One region of the Pseudomonas sp. VD-NE ins genome, then DNA from elsewhere that is predicted to be linked to it. Evidence: predicted binding sites of a transcription regulator. Region 1 holds the regulator's gene; each other region holds the start of a gene.
What was found. Region 1 encodes FliA, which starts transcription of late flagellar genes. Its sites were predicted from a motif close to CTAAAGTTTNNNNNNNNNNNGCCGNTAA; they were not measured.
Positions count from the first base shown of each region.

Region 2: the regulator FliA is predicted to act here: its motif matches at 4,900-4,927, upstream of RMV17_RS00440 (methyl-accepting chemotaxis protein).
Region 3: the regulator FliA is predicted to act here: its motif matches at 4,404-4,431, upstream of RMV17_RS25240 (methyl-accepting chemotaxis protein).

Region 1 is NZ_CP134772.1:1,831,346-1,838,394, reverse strand. Features, by position in the region: gene RMV17_RS08075 (flagellar motor protein) at 1-110, opposite strand, end outside; gene RMV17_RS08070 (chemotaxis response regulator protein-glutamate methylesterase) at 110-1,255, opposite strand; gene RMV17_RS08065 (chemotaxis protein CheA) at 1,305-3,575, opposite strand; gene RMV17_RS08060 (protein phosphatase CheZ) at 3,630-4,418, opposite strand; gene RMV17_RS08055 (chemotaxis response regulator CheY) at 4,437-4,808, opposite strand; gene fliA (RNA polymerase sigma factor FliA) at 4,975-5,715, opposite strand; gene fleN (flagellar synthesis regulator FleN) at 5,712-6,542, opposite strand; gene flhF (flagellar biosynthesis protein FlhF) at 6,659-7,049, opposite strand, start outside.
Region 2 is NZ_CP134772.1:82,892-89,940, forward strand. Features, by position in the region: gene RMV17_RS00420 (PepSY domain-containing protein) at 1-565, opposite strand, end outside; gene RMV17_RS00425 (TonB-dependent siderophore receptor) at 644-3,148, opposite strand; gene RMV17_RS00430 (FecR family protein) at 3,237-4,238, opposite strand; gene RMV17_RS00435 (sigma-70 family RNA polymerase sigma factor) at 4,238-4,738, opposite strand; gene RMV17_RS00440 (methyl-accepting chemotaxis protein) at 5,043-6,923, shown strand.
Region 3 is NZ_CP134772.1:5,665,302-5,672,350, reverse strand. Features, by position in the region: gene rluD (23S rRNA pseudouridine(1911/1915/1917) synthase RluD) at 1-212, shown strand, start outside; gene pgeF (peptidoglycan editing factor PgeF) at 209-931, shown strand; gene clpB (ATP-dependent chaperone ClpB) at 1,061-3,625, shown strand; tRNA gene RMV17_RS25260 (tRNA-Asn) at 3,923-3,998, shown strand; tRNA gene RMV17_RS25255 (tRNA-Pro) at 4,008-4,084, shown strand; tRNA gene RMV17_RS25250 (tRNA-Lys) at 4,090-4,165, shown strand; tRNA gene RMV17_RS25245 (tRNA-Pro) at 4,263-4,339, shown strand; gene RMV17_RS25240 (methyl-accepting chemotaxis protein) at 4,504-6,129, shown strand; gene RMV17_RS25235 (hypothetical protein) at 6,193-6,600, opposite strand; gene RMV17_RS25230 (NAD(P)/FAD-dependent oxidoreductase) at 6,888-7,049, opposite strand, start outside.

The sequences.
Region 1 (7,049 bases):
AATGCCGCCGGGCCGTTGGCCAGCGCACCGAGATGACCACCTTCAAGGTAGTTACCACCGATGATGGCGACGAACGCCATGATGATCCCGATAAGGCTTAAAACATCCATCAGATACACGCCTCGACAATGTGTTTGCCGATGTCGTCGAGGCTGTACACCGCGTCGGCGAGGTCAGCTTTGACGATGGCCATTGGCATGCCGTAGATCACGCAACTAGCTTCGTCTTGCGCCCACACGGCGCTGCCGCCCTGCTTGAGCAGACGCGCGCCTTCACGGCCGTCGGCGCCCATGCCGGTCAACACCACCGCCAGAACTTTGTCGCCGTAGGATTTCGCCGCCGAACCGAAGGTGATGTCCACGCACGGCTTGTAGTTCAGACGCTCGTCGCCCGGGAGGATTTTCACCGCGCCACGGCCGTCGATCATCATTTGCTTGCCACCCGGCGCGAGCAACGCCAGGCCCGGACGCAGGATGTCGCCATCCTCGGCTTCCTTGACGCTGATGCGGCAGAGCTTGTCGAGACGCTCGGCGAAGGCCTTGGTGAACGCCGCCGGCATGTGCTGGATCAACACGATCGGTGCCGGGAAGTTCGCTGGCAACTGAGTCAGCACGCGTTGCAGGGCCACTGGGCCGCCAGTTGAAGTACCGATGGCAACCAGTTTGTAGGCCTTGCGTTTCGGCGCCGGCGACGACGCGCTGGCGGCCGGGGCGCGAGTTGGCGCTGGAGCTGGAGCCGGACGCGTTGGCGCACTGGTGCTGTGACTGCTGTGGCTGCTGAAGCTGGACGCAGCTGGGGTCGGTGCAGGCGCAGGAGCAGCTACTGGCGCAGGTGCGCTGTAAGCACTGAAACGACGGTTACTGCGCGAAATGCTATGGACCTTTTCGCACAACAGTTGCTTGACCTTCTCTGGGTTACGCGAGATGTCTTCGAAATTCTTCGGCAGGAAATCCACCGCGCCGGCGTCCAGCGCATCGAGGGTGACCCGGGCGCCTTCGTGGGTCAGCGAGGAGAACATCAACACCGGGGTCGGGCAGCGCTGCATGATGTGCCGCACTGCCGTGATGCCGTCCATCATCGGCATCTCGTAGTCCATGGTGATCACGTCCGGCTTGAGCGCCAGCGCCTGATCAATCGCCTCTTTACCGTTGGTTGCGGTGCCGACCACCTGAATGCTCGGATCCGCAGAAAGAATTTCCGAGACGCGGCGGCGGAAAAAACCCGAATCGTCCACCACCAGGACTTTGACTGCCATAAACACTCCATTAGGTGCGGCGGGACGTTATCGCCCCGCCGCCCCGGATTCAAATACGCCGTGCGGCGTAACGCTTGAGCATGCTTGGAACATCGAGAATCAGCGCGATGCGGCCGTCACCGGTAATGGTGGCGCCGGACATGCCCGGAGTGCCCTGCAGCATTTTGCCCAATGGCTTGATGACCACTTCTTCCTGACCGACCAGTTGATCGACGACGAAGCCGATCCGCTGAGTGCCCACCGAAAGGATCACCACGTGGCCTTCACGCTGCTCTTCGTGAGCGGCGGAGCTGACCAGCCAGCGCTTGAGGTAGAACAATGGCAGCGCCTTGTCCCGCACGATCACCACTTCCTGACCGTCGACGACGTTGGTGGTCGACAGGTCGAGGTGGAAGATTTCGTTGACGTTGACCAACGGGAACGCAAACGCCTGATTGCCGAGCATCACCATCAGGGTTGGCATGATCGCGAGGGTCAGCGGCACCTTGATGACGATCTTCGAGCCCTGGCCCTTGGTCGAGTAAATGTTGATCGAACCGTTGAGCTGGGAAATCTTGGTCTTCACCACGTCCATGCCGACACCGCGGCCGGACACGTCGGAGATCTCGGTCTTGGTCGAGAAACCCGGGGCGAAAATCAGGTTGTAGCACTCGGTATCGCTGAGGCGATCGGCCGCGTCCTTGTCCATCACGCCGCGTTTTACCGCAATGGCGCGCAGGACGTTCGGGTCCATGCCTTTGCCGTCATCGGAAATCGACAGCAGGATATGGTCGCCCTCTTGCTCGGCTGCCAGTACCACGCGACCGCCACGGGCCTTGCCCGACGCTTCGCGTTCTTCCGGCGACTCGATGCCGTGGTCGACGGCGTTGCGCACCAAGTGGACCAGCGGGTCGGCCAGGGCCTCGACAAGGTTTTTGTCGAGGTCGGTTTCTTCACCCACCAGTTCCAGGTTGATCTCTTTCTTGAGCTGACGCGCCAGATCTCGAACCAGACGCGGGAAGCGCCCGAAGACTTTCTTGATTGGCTGCATCCGCGTCTTCATAACGGCGGTCTGCAAGTCAGCCGTGACCACGTCGAGGTTCGACACGGCCTTTTGCATGGCTTCATCGCCGCTGTTCAGGCCCAGACGCACGAGACGGTTACGCACCAGCACCAGCTCGCCAACCATGTTCATGATTTCGTCGAGACGTGCCGTGTCGACGCGCACGGTGGTTTCGGCTTCGCTCGCCGGTTTTTCCGGTGGCGGTGTTGCCGGCGCACGGGCCGGAGCCGGTGCAGCAGCGGCGGCCGGTTTTGGCGCTTCGGCTTTCGGCTCAGGCTTGGCAGCAGGCTTGGGCGCTGCAGCAGCGGCCGGTGCCTTGGCAGCCGGTGTGGTGACGGTCGAAGCTCTGCCAGCAGCGGCGGTGCCGACTTCGGAGAACTTGCCTTTGCCGTGCAATTCGTCGAGCAGCGATTCGAACTCGTGATCGCTGATCAGATCGCTACCGGCCGCCGCAGCAACCGGTGCGGCTGGCGCAGGTGCCGACGCAATCGCCGACTCCAGCGCATCGACGGCAAAGTTGCCCTTGCCATGCAACTGATCGAGCAGGGCTTCGAATTCGTCGTCGGTGATATCAGAGCTGTCGCCCTTGGCCGGAGCCGCAGGGGCTGCCGCCGCTGGCGCAACCGCGTCCACCGCAAACTGGCCCTTGCCGTGCAGTTGATCGAGCAAAGACTCGAACTCGGCATCGGTGATTTCATCGCTCGCGGCTTCAGCGGCCGTTTGCACAGGGGCAGCAGCGGCCGGGGCTTCGGCTTCAGCCTTGACGGCGTTCAGCGAGTCCAACAGCTGTTCAAATTCGTTATCGGTGATGTCGCCCGACGCGTCGCCTTCGACGACCAGTTCTTCGATCATCTCGGCCACTGGCGAAGCCGGGGCTGTGTCCGCCGATTGCGGTTCGGCCAGACGCGCCAGGGCGGCCAGCAGTTCCGGGGTGGCCGCGGTGATCGGCGCACGCTCACGAACCTCAGTGAACATGCTGTTCACCGCGTCCAGCGCTTCGAGGACAACGTCCATCAGTTCTGCATCAACGCGACGTTCACCCTTGCGCAGGATGTCGAACACGTTTTCGGCGATGTGACAGCACTCCACCAGCTCATTGAGCTGAAGGAAGCCGGCGCCCCCTTTTACAGTGTGGAAACCGCGAAAAATTGCGTTGAGCAGATCTGCGTCATCCGGACGGCTTTCCAGCTCGACCAGTTGTTCGGACAGTTGCTCAAGAATCTCGCCGGCCTCAACCAGGAAATCCTGAAGGATCTCTTCATCGGCGCCGAAGCTCATTAATGGGGTGCTCCTACAGGTCTAAAAACCCAAAAAACCTAAAATTCCAAAACTCTAGAACCCGAGGCTGGATAACAAATCGTCCACATCGTCCTGACCGGACACAACGTCTTCTCGTTTATCGGCATGAATCTGCGGACCTTCACCCTGCGAGAGATGTTTTTGTGGATCTTTTTCTGCAAGCATCGCGGCGCGGTCATGTTCGATGCCCGCAAAGCGGTCGACCTGACTGGCCATGAGCACGAGTTTGAGCAAATTGCTTTCGACTTCGGTGACCAGTTGGGTCACACGCTTGATCACCTGACCGGTGAGGTCCTGGTAATCCTGGGCCAGCAGGATGTCGTTGAGATTGCTCGACACCGCACGGTTGTCCGTGCTGCTGCGTGACAGAAAACCGTCGACCCGGCGCGCCAGTTCACGGAACTCTTCAGCCCCGACCTCGCGACGCATGAAGCGGCCCCAATCGGCGCTCAACGTCTGGGCTTCGTCAGCCAGACCATTGACCACCGGCGTGGCGCTTTCCACCAGATCCATGGTGCGGTTGGCCGCGGCCTCTGTCAGCTTGACCACATAGCCCAGGCGTTCGGTGGCGTCGGTGATTTGCGACACTTCCTCGGCCTGCGGCATGTTCGGATCGATCTGGAAGTTGACGATCGCACTGTGCAATTCACGTGTGAGCTTGCCCACTTCCTGGTACAGGCCACGGTCACGGGTCTGATTGAGCTCATGGATCAGTTGCACAGCGTCGCCGAACCTGCCTTTTTCAAGGCTTTCGACCAGTTCGACCGCGTGTTTTTTCAGGGTCGACTCGAAATCGCCCTGTGAAGATTCGTTATGCTCCATAGCTCCCCCGCGCGTTCATCAGCCGATGCGTTCGAAAATCTTCTCGATTTTGTCTTTCAACGCCTGAGCCGTGAAAGGTTTGACTACGTAGCCGTTTACACCGGCCTGAGCGGCTTCAATGATCTGCTCGCGCTTGGCTTCTGCAGTCACCATCAGCACTGGCAGGTGCTTGAGTTTTTCATCGGCACGCACGTGGCGCAGCAGGTCGATACCGGTCATGCCCGGCATGTTCCAGTCTGTTACCAGAAAGTCGATGCTTCCGCTGTTGAGCACTGGAATGGCAGTCACGCCATCGTCAGCCTCGACGGTGTTGGTGAACCCAAGATCACGCAGCAGGTTCTTGATGATCCGCCGCATCGTTGAGAAGTCATCAACGATGAGGATTTTCATGTCTTTGTTCAATTCGACCTCCAAGCAGTCTTAAACGCGCCCAGCACCTGGACGCGCCACTTCAATCAATCGGCGCAGCACTCGAAGACTGTCTGGAGCACAACAGAGCAAGACCGGTGCCGTTCATCACCGCACCAGCCTCGTTCGCAGTGTCCCCACACTGCCTTCAGCGCGCTCGCCACTCCCCCAAACGCCCCCGCAAACGGGCCGCGCACTGGCTGTGTAACTGGCTGACCCGCGATTCACTGACGCCAAGGACTTCACCGATCTCCTTGAGGTTCAGCTCTTCGTCGTAGTACAGCGCCAACACCAGTCGCTCACGCTCCGGCAAATTGGCAATCGCGTCCGCCAGCGCTGCCTGGAAACGTTCATCTTCCAGATCGCGTGACGGCTCAAGATGAGCACTCGCGCCATCCTCGTGCAGCCCTTCGTGTTCGCCGTCCTGCAGCAGGTCGTCGAAACTGAACAGGCGGCTGCCCAAGGTGTCATTCAAAATCCCGTAGTAATCGTCGAGACTCAATTGGAGTTCGGCCGCAACCTCGTGATCTTTAGCATCACGGCCGGTTTTAGCTTCAATTGAGCGAATCGCGTCGCTGACCATCCGGGTATTGCGGTGAACCGAGCGTGGCGCCCAGTCCCCTTTGCGCACTTCGTCGAGCATCGCGCCGCGGATTCGAATGCCCGCGTACGTTTCGAAACTGGCGCCTTTGCTGGCGTCATATTTGGTCGAGACTTCGAGCAGACCGATCATCCCGGCCTGGATCAAATCTTCAACCTGCACACTCGCCGGCAAGCGTGCCAGCAAGTGGTAGGCAATGCGTTTGACCAGTGGCGCGTAACGCTCGATCAGTTCGTACTGCGCGTCACGTGCCGACTTCTTGTAGTAGTTCATACCGCTTGCGGTCATAGCACGGGCCCTGCCGTTTGCTGCACGAGGCGCTCGACGAAAAACTCAAGGTGGCCGCGCGGGTTGGCGGGCAGCGGCCAGGTGTCGACCTTCTGCGCGATGGCCTTGAACGCCAGCGCGCACTTGGAACGCGGGAAGGCTTCATAGACCGCACGCTGCTTCTGCACCGCTTTACGCACGCTTTCGTCGTAAGGCACGGCGCCGACGTATTGTAGAGCGACGTCGAGGAAGCGATCCGTGACCTTGGTCAACTTGGCGAACAGGTTGCGCCCTTCCTGCGGGCTCTGCGCCATGTTGGCGAGGACGCGGAAGCGGTTCATGCCGTAATCGCGGTTGAGCAATTTGATCAGCGCGTAGGCGTCGGTAATGGACGTCGGCTCGTCGCAGACCACCAGCAACACTTCTTGCGCGGCGCGTACGAAACTGACTACCGAGTCACCAATACCCGCAGCGGTGTCGATCACCAGTACGTCGAGATTGTCGCCGATGTCGCTGAACGCCTGAATCAGACCGGCATGTTGCGCCGGGCTCAGGTGGACCATGCTCTGTGTGCCGGACGCCGCCGGCACGATGCGAATGCCACCGGGGCCTTGCAACAGCACGTCGCGCAATTCGCAGCGGCCTTCGATCACGTCGGCCAGTGTGCGTTTAGGGGTCAGACCCAACAAAACGTCGACGTTCGCCAGTCCCAGATCGGCGTCCAGCAGCATGACCCGACGGCCAAGCTCTGCCAGCGCCAGAGACAAGTTCACTGACACGTTAGTCTTGCCGACGCCACCTTTGCCGCCGGTCACCGCGATCACCTGTACGGGATGCATGCTGCCCATGTTATTTCTTTACCTTGTCTTGCATAGACGGAGGCCACATTACTGGCTGCGCGTTCACAAACGGAACAATGCATGGCAGACCATCGATGTAGGTACAAAAACTGTTCATGAATACCTCAGCCTACCTGCTTGGTCGGGCTGTGATAGATATCAGCGAACATGTCAGCCATGGCTTCTTCGCTGGGTTCTTCCTGCATTTGCACGCTGACGGCGCGGCTGACCAGTTGATGACGACGCGGCAGATGCAAATCATCCGGAATCCGTGGGCCATCGGTCAGGTACGCGACCGGCAATTCATGACTGATCGCCAGGCTCAACACTTCGCCAAGGCTGGCCGTTTCATCCAGTTTAGTCAGGATGCAGCCGGCTAGCCCGCAACGCTTGTAACTGTGATAAGCGGCGGTTAGAACCTGTTTCTGGCTGGTGGTTGCCAAGACCAGATAATTTTTTGAGCGAATGCCACGCCCGGCCAGACTTTCCAGCTGCATGCGCAGGGCCGGATCGCTG
Region 2 (7,049 bases), 1.7 Mb from region 1:
TCCACGCGGTCGACCACTTCTTCCAGAACGGCTTGCCACGCGGCAACGTCAGCCAAAGCGCAACGAAACAATCAATCACCCAGGCAACGGCAACCAACCCCATCAATAACAATCCCCAGTTTCCTGGCAACGTCAGGTTGTAGTGAAACTCAAGAATGAACGGGATAAAATTTTCTCGCTGAAAACAACACTCACCCCAATACCGCTGGCCCTTTTGCTCCGCACTCACCGGGTCCAGATAGAACACCTGATTACGTTCATCGAACGGCTTCCCGGTTGCCGGATCATTACGCGGAACCATCGCCAGCAATGCCGTATGCCCCGCCTCATGCGGATACTCCATGTACCAGACCTGCAGCTTTGGATGCGCTGATTGCACCGCATCAACCAATTCGCCCGGCGACATTCGAGAACCCTGCGCATAGGCAGAGTAAAACTCCGGGTTCAACCATTCATCCAGTTCATGATTGAACGCCAGAATGCTCCCGGTAATCCCTGCCATCAGCAAAAAAACTGCCGTCGCCAGGCCGATATAGCGGTGCAACAAGACCAAAAAAGCACGCATGAGAATTTCCCCTCAGAAACGACAAAGCCAGCCGCTGAACCGTCAGGGGCTGGCTTTTTTATGCACAGGACAAAAGGCTTAGAACTGGTAGCTGACCGTTGCCGCCACGTTGCGCTCTTCGCCCATGTAGCAGAAGTTCAGGCTCGCGCAGGAAGCAACGTAGGACTCGTTGGTCAGGTTGTTCGCGTTCAGACGCACATCGACGCCCTTCAAGCCGACCTTGCTCAAGTCATAACCAATCGAGGCATCGAATAATGTGTAGGAAGGTACCTTCAGGGTGTTTTCCGCATCGGCCCAGCTGTAGCCGACATAACGCACGCCGCCGCCCAGTCGCAGGCCATCGAGTGCCGCGCTGTCGAACTTGTAGTCCGCCCACAACGACGCCATATGACGTGGCGCCTGCGTTGGTGAGTTGCCCTTGTTCTCGATCACATTGGTCGGTGTGCTCAACGTGCTGACCATCGATTTCGAATATTCGATATCGGTGAAGGTATAACTGCCGAGGACTTTGAGGTTATCGGTCAACTGCATGTGCGCTTCCAGTTCCAGACCTTGGGAACGCACAGCACCGACCGCGCGATAGAAGTTTTCCTGCGGCAGTTTGGTCGCCAGGTTCTCCTGATCGATGCGGAACAGCGACGCGGTGAACAGGTTGTCAGTACCTGGCGGCTGATACTTCAAACCGACTTCCCACTGTGTGCCGTCGGTAGGTGCCAGCGGATTACCAGCGCTGTCAGCATAGGAGTTCGGGTTAAACGACTCGGAGTAACTGATGTACGGCGCCAAGCCGTTATCAAACAGGTACAACGCACCGGCACGGCCAGTGAGCTTGGTGCGGCGATCATTGATCTCTGTGCCAACCGGACGTCCGGCTTCAGCGATACGGTTTTCGTCCGAAGTCTCGACCCAGTCCTGACGCAAGCCCAGCGAGAAGCGCCACTTGTCCATCTCGATCAAATCTTGCAGGTAAACCCCGGTCTGTTCCAAGCGCCGCAGGTAACTGGTCTTGCCATACATATCTATGGCTGAGTTGCCGTACACCGGATTGAACGCATTGATCGGTGCAAGACCGCCACTGGTCCAGTCGACCACGGTTTTACGCCGCTGATAATCCGCGCCCATCAGCACCGTATGTTTGGTTGCGCCGGTGAAAAATTCGGCCTGAAGCATGTTATCGACGATAAACGCATGCAGACGCTCATCACCGCCGGTGTAGTAGCGGTTCAGCTCATTGCTGGTCGGAGAGGTCCAGCCATAGGCGTAGACCTGATCCATGTTCACTTTGGAGTCGAGGTAGCGGAAATTCTGCCTTGCGGTGAAAACATCGTTGAAGCGATGTTCAAACTGATAACCGAACGATTGCTGATCACGCGAATAACCATCGATGCCCGGCTCGCCTTCGAAGAAATGCGGCGAGATACGGTTGCCATTGCGCTGATGAATGGTGCCGTCGGCCGGTACACCGCCGTGGTAGCCGCCATCCGGATCGTGTTGCAGATAAGCCTGTAGCGTCAGCGAGGTGTCTTCATTGAAATCGATGCTGAGGGTCGGTGCGAGGGCGAAGCGTTTTTCCTTGTTGTGGTCGAATTGCGTGTCGGACTGATCCGTTAACCCGGTCAGCCGATAGGCAATACGCTTGTCGTCATCGACCGGGCCGCTGAAATCAAAACCGACTCCACGCTGACCCTGGGTGCCAACCGTGGCTTGTACTTGATGGTAAGCCTCGTACAGCGGTTTCTTGCTGGTCAGTGCCACCAGGCCGCCCGGCGAACTGCGGCCATACAGCACCGACGAGGGTCCCTTGAGAATGTCCACGCGCTCAAGGAAATATGGGTCGACTTGCATGGTGCTGTAAGTACCGCTGTCGCCCATCGACTTGAGGCCGTCGAGATAGATGTTGTCCACCGAGCCATCGTTGAAACCGCGCATGGCCACATAGTCGTAACGATGGGTGGCGCCATAGGGGTTGGTCAGCACGCCCGGGGTGTAGCGCATTGCCTGCGAAACGGTCTGCGAGCCCTGGTCGTCCATCTGCTCGCGAGTGACCACCGACACGCTTTGCGAGGTTTCCAGTAGCGCCGTACTGGTTTTGGTGGCGATCTGGCTGTGGGTGGCGTTATAACCGTCCATGCTGCCCAACGCATTACCGAGGGCAAAACCTTTGATGTCGGTGGTCGGCAAGGCCAGCGCTTCGCTCTCAGCGAGCGGGCGCAGGATGTAACTGCTGCCGTCCTGACTAACCGATTCCATACCGGAGCCACCGAGCAAATGGCTCAACGCCTGATCGGTCGAATATTCACCCTGTACGCCCGGTGATTGCCGGCCTTGAGTCTGCTGCGGGGTCATCGACAACGTGATGCCGGCCTGACGGGCAAACTGATTCAGCGCCTCGCCGAGAGGGCCCGCAGCCACGTTGTAGCGGTGGCTGAGTTCACTGCCAGCGGGAGTCACCGCCATGCTCAAAGCAGGCATCACACCAACGCCCAGTGCCGTCGAAAATAGCGCAGCGCGAACGGCGTGGCGCAACAGGCCAGATTCGGCAATGGAATTCGGAGAGTTCTTACAGGTGGCGCGGACAGTCATTGTAGGTTTCCGTAGGAAGTCGCAAACGCTTGAGTTGAAGTGCTTACTGACTAAGCCGGACCCGCTGCGAAAACCCGCCAGAATAATTTCAAGCGACGCGCTCCAGCGTCACCCACCAACGCGTGCGATAGCGCAATTGCACCGGCAACGTCTGCGGCAGAATCGCCAATAGCTTGTCGGTGTCTTCCAGACGGAATACGCCGGACAGGCGCAGGTCCGCCACTTCCGGCGCGCAATTCAGAAAGCCCTGACGATAACGGCTGACTTCGCTGAGGAAATCACCCAGACGCATATTGCGCGTGACGATCAAGCCATCGACCCAAGCGCCAGCGTCCATGTCCAGCGTCGGGGCCGGGCGGACCTGGTGATGGTCGATCAGATAACTCTGCCCGGCGAGTGCTTCTACCGAGGTGCCGCCGGAGTGGATGGCAACCTGGCCATGGGTGACGCTGAGCCGCGTGCAGTCATTGTCCTGACGCAGGATGAATCGGGCATCGAGGGGCTCATAAGTCCCGTGACGATTTTGTACCCGCAGCGGCCGATCAGACGGCGCGCCCTCGTCGGAGCCGCCACAGGTGACGATGATCTCGCCGCGGGTCAGTTTGATTAGCCGCTGCTGCGCGGTGTAATCGAGATCCACCGCACTGGCGGTGTTGAGTTCGATCCGCGTGCCATCCGGCAACTGGAAGCCGCGCCGCTCGCCAGTTGCCGTAGCGTAATCGGCGTTCCATTGCTGCCAAGCGGCAGTGTCCTTGGCCAGCCATGCAGCGGAGCCCATCAGCAATGCGCCAGACAATAGCTTCAACGCCTGTCGCCGGCCCAAACCCTGCGCACTGTTTTCCAGTGTATTGAATGCCACGTGCGCGCCGGGCACCGCGCGTAGATTGTTGCTCAGTTCGGCTTGCAGCGACTGCACCCGTTGCCAGGCCAGTTCATGCTCATGGTGTTCGGCACGCCACTGTTCGCACTGGCGATTCAACCGCGAATTGCCATGGTTATTGCGCAGGCGCAGCAGCCAATGAATGGCTTGTTTGACCACTTGTTGCTGAGGCTCGGCGCGGCGACCGAGTGCGGCGTTATCCACAGGCATCAGCTTTCGTACCGCAGCACATAACAGTGATACAGCGCATCGGCGACATAACGTTCCACCGAACGCAACGACAGTCCCATCTGCTCGGCAATCTGCTTGTGGGTCAAACCTTCGCACTGCGCCAGCAGAAACGCCTGACGCACTTTCGGCTTCAGTCCTTCAAGCATGCGCGCGATGCTTTCCAGAAGCTCGATCACCAGCGCCCGGGCTTCGGCGCTTGGCGTTTCGGCTTCGGGTAAATGAGCGATGGTTTCCAGATAAGCGCGTTCGATTTCTTCGCGGCGCCAATGGTCGATCACCAACCCACGAGCGATGGTCCGCAGGAAGGCACGCGGCGCCTTGAGTTCGAGGCGTTCGGTGCGCTGCAGCAGACGGACAAAGGTGTCCTGAGCCAGATCTGCGGCATCCGCCGCATTGCCCAGCCGTGCGCGCAGCCAAGCGTTAAGCCAGCCGTGATGACTACTGTAAAGCGCCTGTACTGCAAACTCAGGTGAGGACATGAACGCGAACGTCACAAATGATAATTACTCGCATTGTCATCAAGGGTTACCAAATTTGCAACTGCCACCCGAACATCAGCCCTGAAAAACATCGTGGAGAACGCTCTGGCACGCCGTTCGGCGGGAATCCGCCAGAAATGCCATCCATTTCCCACTCAGCCCTAAGATTTCTCCGATACGTGCCGACAGACTGGTGAGACATGCGTGCACCAAAGTAGAGCGGCCAGAAGAACGCTGCCTGCGCTGTACATGGAATGTTGCATCCGGAACGCATCCCCACTTTTCGCATAAGAAGTCCCATGAAATGAATCTCAAGTTCAGCCATAAAATCCTGTTGGCCGCCTCGGGCGTCGTGGTCCTGGCGTTCGCGCTGTTCACCCTCTACAACGACTACCTGCAGCGAAACACCATTCGCCAGAACCTTCAGTCTTCTGTGCAGCAGGCCGGTGATCTGACCGCCAGCAGCGTACAGAACTGGATGAGCGGGCGGATTCTGGTGCTGGAAAACCTCGCGCAGAACGTTGCCCATCAGGGTAAGGACGCGGACTTCCCGGGTCTGGTCGATCAACCAGCGTTCACTTCGAACTTCCAGTTCACCTACGTCGGTCAGGCCAACGGTGTGTTCACCCAACGCCCTGACGCGAAGATGCCTGACGGCTACGACCCGCGTCAGCGCCCTTGGTACAAGCAAGCCGTGGTAGCTGACAAAACCATGCTGACGCCGCCGTATATGGCTGCTGTCGGCGGGCTGGTGGTGACCATTGCCATGCCGGTGAAAAAGAACGGCGAACTGCTCGGTGTGGTCGGTGGTGACCTGAGCCTGGAAACTCTGGTGAAGATCATCAACTCGGTGGACTTCGGTGGCCTTGGCCATGCGTTCCTGGTCAGTGCCGACGGTCAGGTGATCGTCAGCCCGGATAAAGATCAGGTCATGAAAAACCTGAAAGACATCTACCCGAACACCAGCGTGCGCATCGAGAAGGGCAACCAGAACGTCGTGCTCAACGGTCAGGAACGTATTCTGTCGTTCACTCCGGTCAGCGACCTGCCGAACGCGCAGTGGTACATCGGTCTGTCGATCGATCGCGACAAGGCCTACGCCGCACTCAGCCAATTCCGTACCTCGGCGTTGATCGCGATGTTTGTCGCCGTGGCCGCCATTGCGCTGCTGCTGAGCCTGTTGATCAACGTGTTGATGCGTCCGCTGACCACCATGGGCCGCGCGATGCAGGACATCGCTCAGGGTGAAGGCGACCTGACCCGTCGCCTGGTGGTCGAGAGCAAAGACGAGTTCGGTGAACTGGGCAGCGCCTTCAACCAGTTCGTTGAACGGATCCACGCGTCGATTTCCGAAGTGTCCTCGGCAACCCGTCATGTGCATGACTTGTCGCAACGGGTGATGGCGTCGTCCAACGCCTCGATCATCGGCTCCGACGAGCAAAGTGCGCGCACCAACAGCGTGGCTGCGGCGATCAACGAACTGGGCGCGGCCACTCAGGAAATCGCGCGCAATGCTGCCGATGCTTCGCAGCACGCCAGCGGCGCCAGCGAGCAGGCCGATGACGGTCGTCAAGTGGTCGAGCAGACGATTCAGGCGATGACCGAGTTGTCGCAGAAGATCAGCCTGTCGTGCACGCAGATCGAAACCCTGAACGCCAGCACCGACAACATCGGCCACATCCTCGATGTGATCAAAGGTATTTCGCAGCAAACCAACCTGCTGGCACTTAACGCCGCAATCGAAGCGGCGCGTGCCGGTGAAGCCGGACGTGGTTTTGCGGTGGTGGCGGATGAGGTGCGTAACCTCGCCCATCGCACCCAGGAATCGGCGGAAGAGATCCACAAGATGATCACCTCGCTGCAGATCGGTTCGCGCGAAGCGGTGACCACCATGAACGCTAGCCAGGCCTCCAGCGAGCAAAGCGTGGAAGTGGCCAATCAGGCCGGTTTGCGCTTGGTCAGCGTGACTCAGCGCATTGGTGAAATCGACGGTATGAACCAGTCGGTAGCAGCGGCGACCGAAGAGCAGACCGCCGTGGTGGAAACCCTCAACGTCGACGTTAACCAGATCAACCTGTTGAACCAGCAGAGCGTGGCCAACCTCAATGAAACGTTGAAGGATTGTGATGCGTTGTCGCAGCAGGCCAATCGCCTGAAGCAACTGGTCGACAGCTTCAAGATCTGATTTTTCAGATTGCAGACCGCGTTATCGTTCTTCGCGAGCAAGCTCGCTCCCACAGGATTTTTGGTTGAACACAACATGTGTGAACACCCAATACCCTGTGGGAGCGAGCTTGCTCGCGAAAGCGGT
Region 3 (7,049 bases), 2.9 Mb from region 1:
CATACGGCGGTCGTTTCCGCATTCCGCCAGCCGCTAACCCGACGATGGTTGAATCGCTCAAGCATTTCCCGCGTCAGGCCCTGCACGCGCGCTTCCTTGAGCTGGATCATCCGACGACCGGTGAGCGCATGAGCTGGGAATCGCCGCTGCCGGAAGATTTCGTCTGGCTGCTGACCCTGCTCAAGCAGGATCGCGAGGCCTTCATCGGATGAACTGGCTGACGCCGGACTGGCCCGCGCTGGCCAGCGTCAAAGCCTGCGTCACCACCCGCGAGGGTGGCGTCAGCGAGGCGCCGTTCGATAGCCTCAATCTGGGCGATCATGTCGATGATCGTCCTGAGGCTGTGGCCGAGAACCGTCGGCGCCTGACCGAACACTTCTCTATACAGCCTGCCTGGTTGCAGCAAGTGCACGGGATTACCGTGGCGCAAGCTGATCCGGGCGTTGTCGCGACTGCAGATGCCAGTTGGACGACAACCCCCGGAATTGCCTGCACGGCGATGACGGCGGATTGCCTGCCAGCATTGTTCTGCGATCGTGCTGGCACCCGCGTGGCGGCGGCCCATGCCGGTTGGCGTGGTCTGGCAGCAGGTGTACTTGAAGCTACGCTCGATAGCCTCGATATTCCGGCTAACGACGTTCTGGTCTGGCTCGGTCCGGCCATTGGCCCGAAAGCCTTTGAAGTCGGCCCGGAAGTCCGGGAGGTCTTCATCAATCAACTGCCTGAAGCAGCAGAAGCGTTCGTACCGAGCCACAATGCCGGCAAGTTCATGGCTGACATCTATCTGCTGGCGCGCCTACGTCTGGCTGAACGCGGTGTCACTGCTGTTTATGGTGGCGGTTTCTGCACCGTGACCGATCCGCGCTTCTTCTCCTATCGCCGTGCCTCGCGCACCGGTCGCTTCGCCTCCTTGGTTTGGCTCACCCGCTAGACTATCTGATCTGCATCAACTGCCTGACGCTTGAATCTCCCAGAATCGACCGCATCTATAGGGGTATCTGGCAGGTTTCTTTATTCAGGATGGTTTTTAGGTCCGGCCTGCTCAAAAGGAAGGTGACTTATGCGAATAGACCGTTTAACCAGCAAATTACAGTTGGCCTTGTCCGACGCCCAGTCGTTGGCGGTTGGCCACGATCATCCGGCGATTGAGCCGGCGCACTTGATGCAAGCCATGCTTGAGCAGCAGGGTGGTTCGATCAAACCTCTGCTGATGCAGGTGGGCTTCGACGTCAACAGCTTGCGTAAAGAGCTGACCAAAGAGCTCGACCAATTACCGAAAATCCAGAACCCGACCGGCGACGTCAACATGTCGCAGGATCTGGCGCGCCTGCTCAATCAGGCTGACCGCCTGGCCCAGCAGAAGGGCGACCAGTTCATTTCCAGTGAACTGGTGTTGCTCGCTGCAATGGACGAGAACAGCAAGCTCGGCAAGTTGCTGCTCGGCCAGGGCGTGAGCAAGAAAGCCCTGGAAAACGCGATCAACAACCTGCGTGGCGGCGAAGCGGTAAACGACGCCAACCACGAAGAGTCGCGCCAAGCGCTGGATAAATACACCGTCGACCTGACCAAGCGCGCCGAAGACGGCAAGCTCGATCCGGTGATCGGTCGTGATGACGAAATTCGTCGCACCATTCAGGTTCTGCAACGCCGCACCAAGAACAATCCGGTGCTGATCGGCGAACCTGGCGTGGGTAAAACCGCGATTGCCGAAGGTCTGGCCCAGCGCATCATCAACGGCGAAGTGCCGGACGGCCTCAAAGGCAAGCGTCTGCTCTCGCTGGATATGGGCGCGCTGATTGCCGGTGCCAAGTATCGCGGTGAATTCGAAGAACGCCTGAAATCGCTGCTCAACGAGCTGTCGAAGCAGGAAGGGCAGATCATTCTGTTTATCGACGAACTGCACACCATGGTTGGCGCCGGTAAAGGCGAAGGCTCGATGGATGCCGGCAACATGCTCAAGCCTGCGCTGGCGCGCGGTGAGTTGCACTGCGTTGGCGCGACCACGCTCAACGAGTACCGCCAATATATAGAGAAGGACGCGGCGCTTGAGCGACGCTTCCAGAAAGTCCTGGTGGATGAGCCGAGCGAAGAAGACACCATTGCCATCCTGCGTGGCCTTAAAGAGCGTTACGAGGTTCACCACAAGGTGGCAATCACCGACGGCGCGATCATCGCCGCGGCCAAGCTCAGCCATCGCTACATCACTGACCGGCAGTTGCCCGACAAGGCCATCGACCTGATCGACGAGGCCGCCAGCCGCATCCGCATGGAAATCGACTCCAAGCCGGAAGTGCTCGATCGCCTGGAACGTCGCCTGATTCAGTTGAAGGTGGAATCCCAGGCGCTGAAGAAAGAAAGCGACGAAGCGGCGATGAAACGTCTGGAGAAACTCCAGGAAGAAATTGTCCGCCTCGAACGCGAGTATTCCGATCTGGAAGAAATCTGGAACTCGGAAAAAGCCGAGGTGCAGGGTTCTGCACAGATTCAGCAGAAGATCGAACAGTCGCGTCAGGAGCTGGAGGCCGCGCGCCGTAAAGGCGACCTCAATCGCATGGCCGAATTGCAGTACGGGGTGATCCCGGATCTGGAACGCAGCCTGCAAATGGTCGATCAGCACGGCAAGAGCGAGAACCAGTTGCTGCGCAGCAAGGTGACTGAGGAAGAGATTGCCGAAGTTGTGTCGAAGTGGACCGGCATTCCAGTGTCGAAAATGCTCGAAGGCGAGCGCGACAAGCTGATGAAGATGGAAAGCCTGTTGCACAAACGGGTGATCGGTCAGGAAGAGGCGGTGGTCGCTGTGGCCAACGCGGTACGGCGTTCGCGGGCCGGATTGTCCGACCCGAATCGTCCGAGCGGCTCGTTCATGTTCCTCGGCCCGACCGGTGTCGGTAAAACCGAGCTGTGCAAGGCGCTGGCCGAATTCCTCTTTGATACGGAAGAGGCGATGGTACGGATCGACATGTCCGAGTTCATGGAGAAACATTCCGTGGCTCGCTTGATCGGTGCGCCACCGGGATACGTCGGTTATGAAGAGGGCGGTTACCTGACTGAGGCGGTACGTCGCAAGCCTTATTCGGTGATCCTGCTGGACGAAGTCGAGAAGGCGCATCCGGATGTGTTCAACATCTTGCTGCAAGTGCTCGAGGATGGTCGCCTGACCGACAGCCATGGCCGCACGGTGGACTTCCGCAATACCGTGATCGTCATGACCTCGAACCTCGGCTCTGTGCAGATTCAGGAGCTGGTCGGTGATCGCGAGGCTCAGCGTGCTGCCGTCATGGATGCGCTGACGTCGCACTTCCGTCCGGAGTTCATCAACCGGGTCGACGAAGTGGTGATCTTCGAGCCTTTGGCACGGGATCAGATTGCGGGCATTACCGAGATCCAGTTGGGCCGTCTGCGTACTCGTCTGGCCGAGCGCGAGCTGAAGCTGGAACTCAGTCCAGAGGCAATGGACAAGCTGATCGCTGTTGGTTACGACCCGGTGTATGGCGCACGTCCCTTGAAACGGGCGATTCAGCGCTGGATCGAAAACCCGCTGGCGCAATTGATCCTCTCGGGTCACTTCATGCCAGGCGACACGGCGACCGGCAAGGTCGAGAACGACGAAATCGTTTTCAACTGAGTCAAAGCGCCAATGAAAAAAGGAAGGCCTCACCTCGTGAGGCCTTTTTTTTCGTTAGGCTGTTGAACTCAAAGGAAAAGGCTTGTAAAGTGCGCCCCGCAGTCAGTCGCCAAGACGGTCTCAGCTCACTGAGTTGAAATCTGAAATAAGTTGCAAATCATTAACTTGAAAGCAATTTAGGGGGTTGACAGAGGTGTTCTAGGTTGTAGAATAGCGCGCCTCAGACACACGAACGCAGCGATGCGAACGAGTGACTAGATGCAACAAGTTTCACCGTTGTAAATTGAAATATGTAGTTCCGTGATAGCTCAGTCGGTAGAGCAAATGACTGTTAATCATTGGGTCCCAGGTTCGAGTCCTGGTCACGGAGCCAATTTCAAACCGGGGTATAGCGCAGTCCGGTAGCGCGCCTGCTTTGGGAGCAGGATGTCAGGAGTTCGAATCCCCTTACCCCGACCATTTTTGGGTCGTTAGCTCAGTTGGTAGAGCAGTTGGCTTTTAACCAATTGGTCGTAGGTTCGAATCCCACACGACCCACCATTTTTGAAACCAGTTAACGCTGGGATCGAATCTTAAGATCAGAGGCCAAAAGCGCTGATCGAAGAAGGCGATCTTTGAAAGGTCGCCTTTTTTTTACCGGGGTATAGCGCAGTCCGGTAGCGCGCCTGCTTTGGGAGCAGGATGTCAGGAGTTCGAATCCCCTTACCCCGACCATATTAAAAATCCTCGTATCGAAAGATACGGGGATTTTTTTTGTCCGACAAAAACTCATTTCCCCTTCAAGTCATCATACAACCTGCCGATAGCCCGCTAACACGAGGGGACTGCCATGGCTTTCGCCCCTTGAATCTGCCAATACAAGAATAAGGGCGTTCGTCATGTTGCTTCGTCAGTTGAATATTGCTCCCCGGGCGGCCCTGGGGTTCGCCCTGATCGCGGTGTTGGTGGCCTTGCTCGGCGTTTTTGCGCTCGGGCAGATGTCGAGTATTCGCGACAGCGAGGTCGCGGTAGAAAATCAGTGGCTGCCGAGCATTCGTGGCGGCGATGAGATTCGCGAGATCATGCTGCGCATCCGCACCATCTCGCTGCGCATGGCGCTGGATCAGGACGCGAACAATATCGCCACCTACCGCAGCCAGATGGACACCCGCGACAAAGAGCTGAGCGAGAAAATCGCTGCTTACGACAAACTGGTCAACAGCCCGGAAGGCCAGCAGCTATACGACCAGTTCAAGAAAACCTTCGCTGCCTATCGCAGCGGCATCGCTCAATCCTTCGCCCTCGCCGAGCAAGGCAAGCGTGATGAATTGACCAAATTGTTGCTGGTCGACATGAAAACCGTCGTCGATGGCTCCGGCAAACAACTCAACGATCTGGCGGATCTGTTTGCCAAACAGGTCGCCGCCGAAAGCCAGAAGTCCGCTGCGCACTACGAAAACTCGCGGACGATTGTCAGCTTGTTCATTGCCTTGGCCGCGCTGGCCACGGTGGCACTGGCGATGATGCTCACGCGCAGTATCGTTCGTCCGTTGAGCAGTGCCGTGAGTGCAGCAGAAAGTGTGGCGCAGGGTGATCTGACCCGGCCAATCGAAACCCATGGCAACGATGAAGTCAGTCGTTTGCTCAAAGCCTTGGCGACTATGCAGCAGAACCTGCGAGAGACGCTGCAAGGCATCAGCGGCTCGGCCACGCAACTTGCAACCGCTGCCGATGAACTCAATGCGGTGACGCTCGACAGCACACAGGGGTTGCAACAACAGAACAATGAAATCGAACAGGCCGCGACCGCCGTCAACCAGATGACGGCAGCGGTGGAAGAGGTCGCACGCAATGCGGTGTCGACGTCTGACGCGACTCGCCAGTCCAGCGAGTCGGCGCATCTGGGCCAGGTGCGTGTCAGTGAGACCGCCACGGCCATCAATGCTCTGGCCAGCGATGTGCAACAGACCGGTGAGTTGGTGCAATCACTGGCCAACCAGTCGCAGGACATCGGCAAAGTGCTCGACGTGATCCGGGCGATTGCCGAGCAGACCAACCTGCTGGCGCTCAACGCAGCGATTGAAGCGGCACGGGCCGGCGAGAGCGGGCGAGGCTTCGCCGTAGTGGCCGATGAAGTACGGGCACTGGCTTATCGTACGCAGCAATCGACTCAGGAAATCGAACAGATGGTCCAGGGCATGCGCAGCGGTTCGAGCCTGGCGCTGGATTCGATGCAGGCCAGCACGGCGCGGGCGACGACCACGCTGGCGTTGGCAGAGCGTGCCGGTGAGGCGCTGCAAACCATTACCGCGTCGGTGCATGAGATTCATGAGCGCAATCTGGTCATTGCCAGCGCGGCGGAAGAACAAGCGCAAGTCGCGCGGGAAGTGGATCGCAACCTGGTGAATATTCGTGATTTGTCGGTACGTTCTGCCGCTGGCGCTAACCAGACCAGTGCCTCCAGCCATGAATTGTCGCAACTGGCTAACGCCTTGCAGGGCATGGTGCGGCGCTTCCAGTTGTAAACGGGCAGACGTGAAAAAGCCGCGTTTCTCTCAGGAGAAGCGCGGCTTGTTTTTTACTGTCGATCAAGCGCCGTCTTGATCTTTCAGGTGCTCGAACAAGCCTTTTGGCATCTTCTTGCCGTTGGCTTCAAAGTTGGCCTTCACGTTGTTGTAGGCCTCTTGCTCGTCGATGAAACCGTCATGGTTGGTGTCGATCTTGTCGAAGTCTGACTTCGGCGCGACTTTCAGAAATTCGGCGCGGGAGACCTTGCCGTCACCATCGCTGTCCGTCTTGGCCATTGAGGCGTCGCCGCATTTACCTTCACCGCATTTGCCTTCCGGCGCTTTCACCGAGGTTTCCGCCGACGCAACCATGTAGCCCTGCGCCAGTGGCTGGGCGGCAAACACCGAACCGGACAACATCAAGCCGCCCGCCAGGGCTGCGCCGATCAGGCCAATGGATTTTTTACCGAGGGACGAAGTACGGGACATTTACATTCTCCTGGGCTGCACTGCGCAACCACACGTTAAGGACGATTGCCTGAGCAGGTGTTGCTCGGGTGTGGCCATTAAGCGGTCGCGGTGTATCGCGTCTGTGTCGCGCAGCAGGGGAGTTTGTAAGCGAAGGTCGGAAATGTGGGGCGGGGATACAGTACGAAACAGATCTTTCGATCAACACAAAACATTGTGGGAGCGAGCTTGCTCGCGAAAGCGTTCTGTCAGTCAATGTTGATGCGACTGATCAGAAGCTTTCGCGAGCAAGCCCGCTCCCACAGGTTTTAGTGCAGTTTCAGACGCGGTTCAGTGCCACGGCCAATCTTGCTGCCCAGCATCAGCATCGCCGTGCGGAACGGCCCGTACAACGCCATCTGGTGCATGCGGTACAGCGACACGTAAAACATCCGCGCCAGCCAGCCTTCGAGCATCACGCTGCCGGTCAG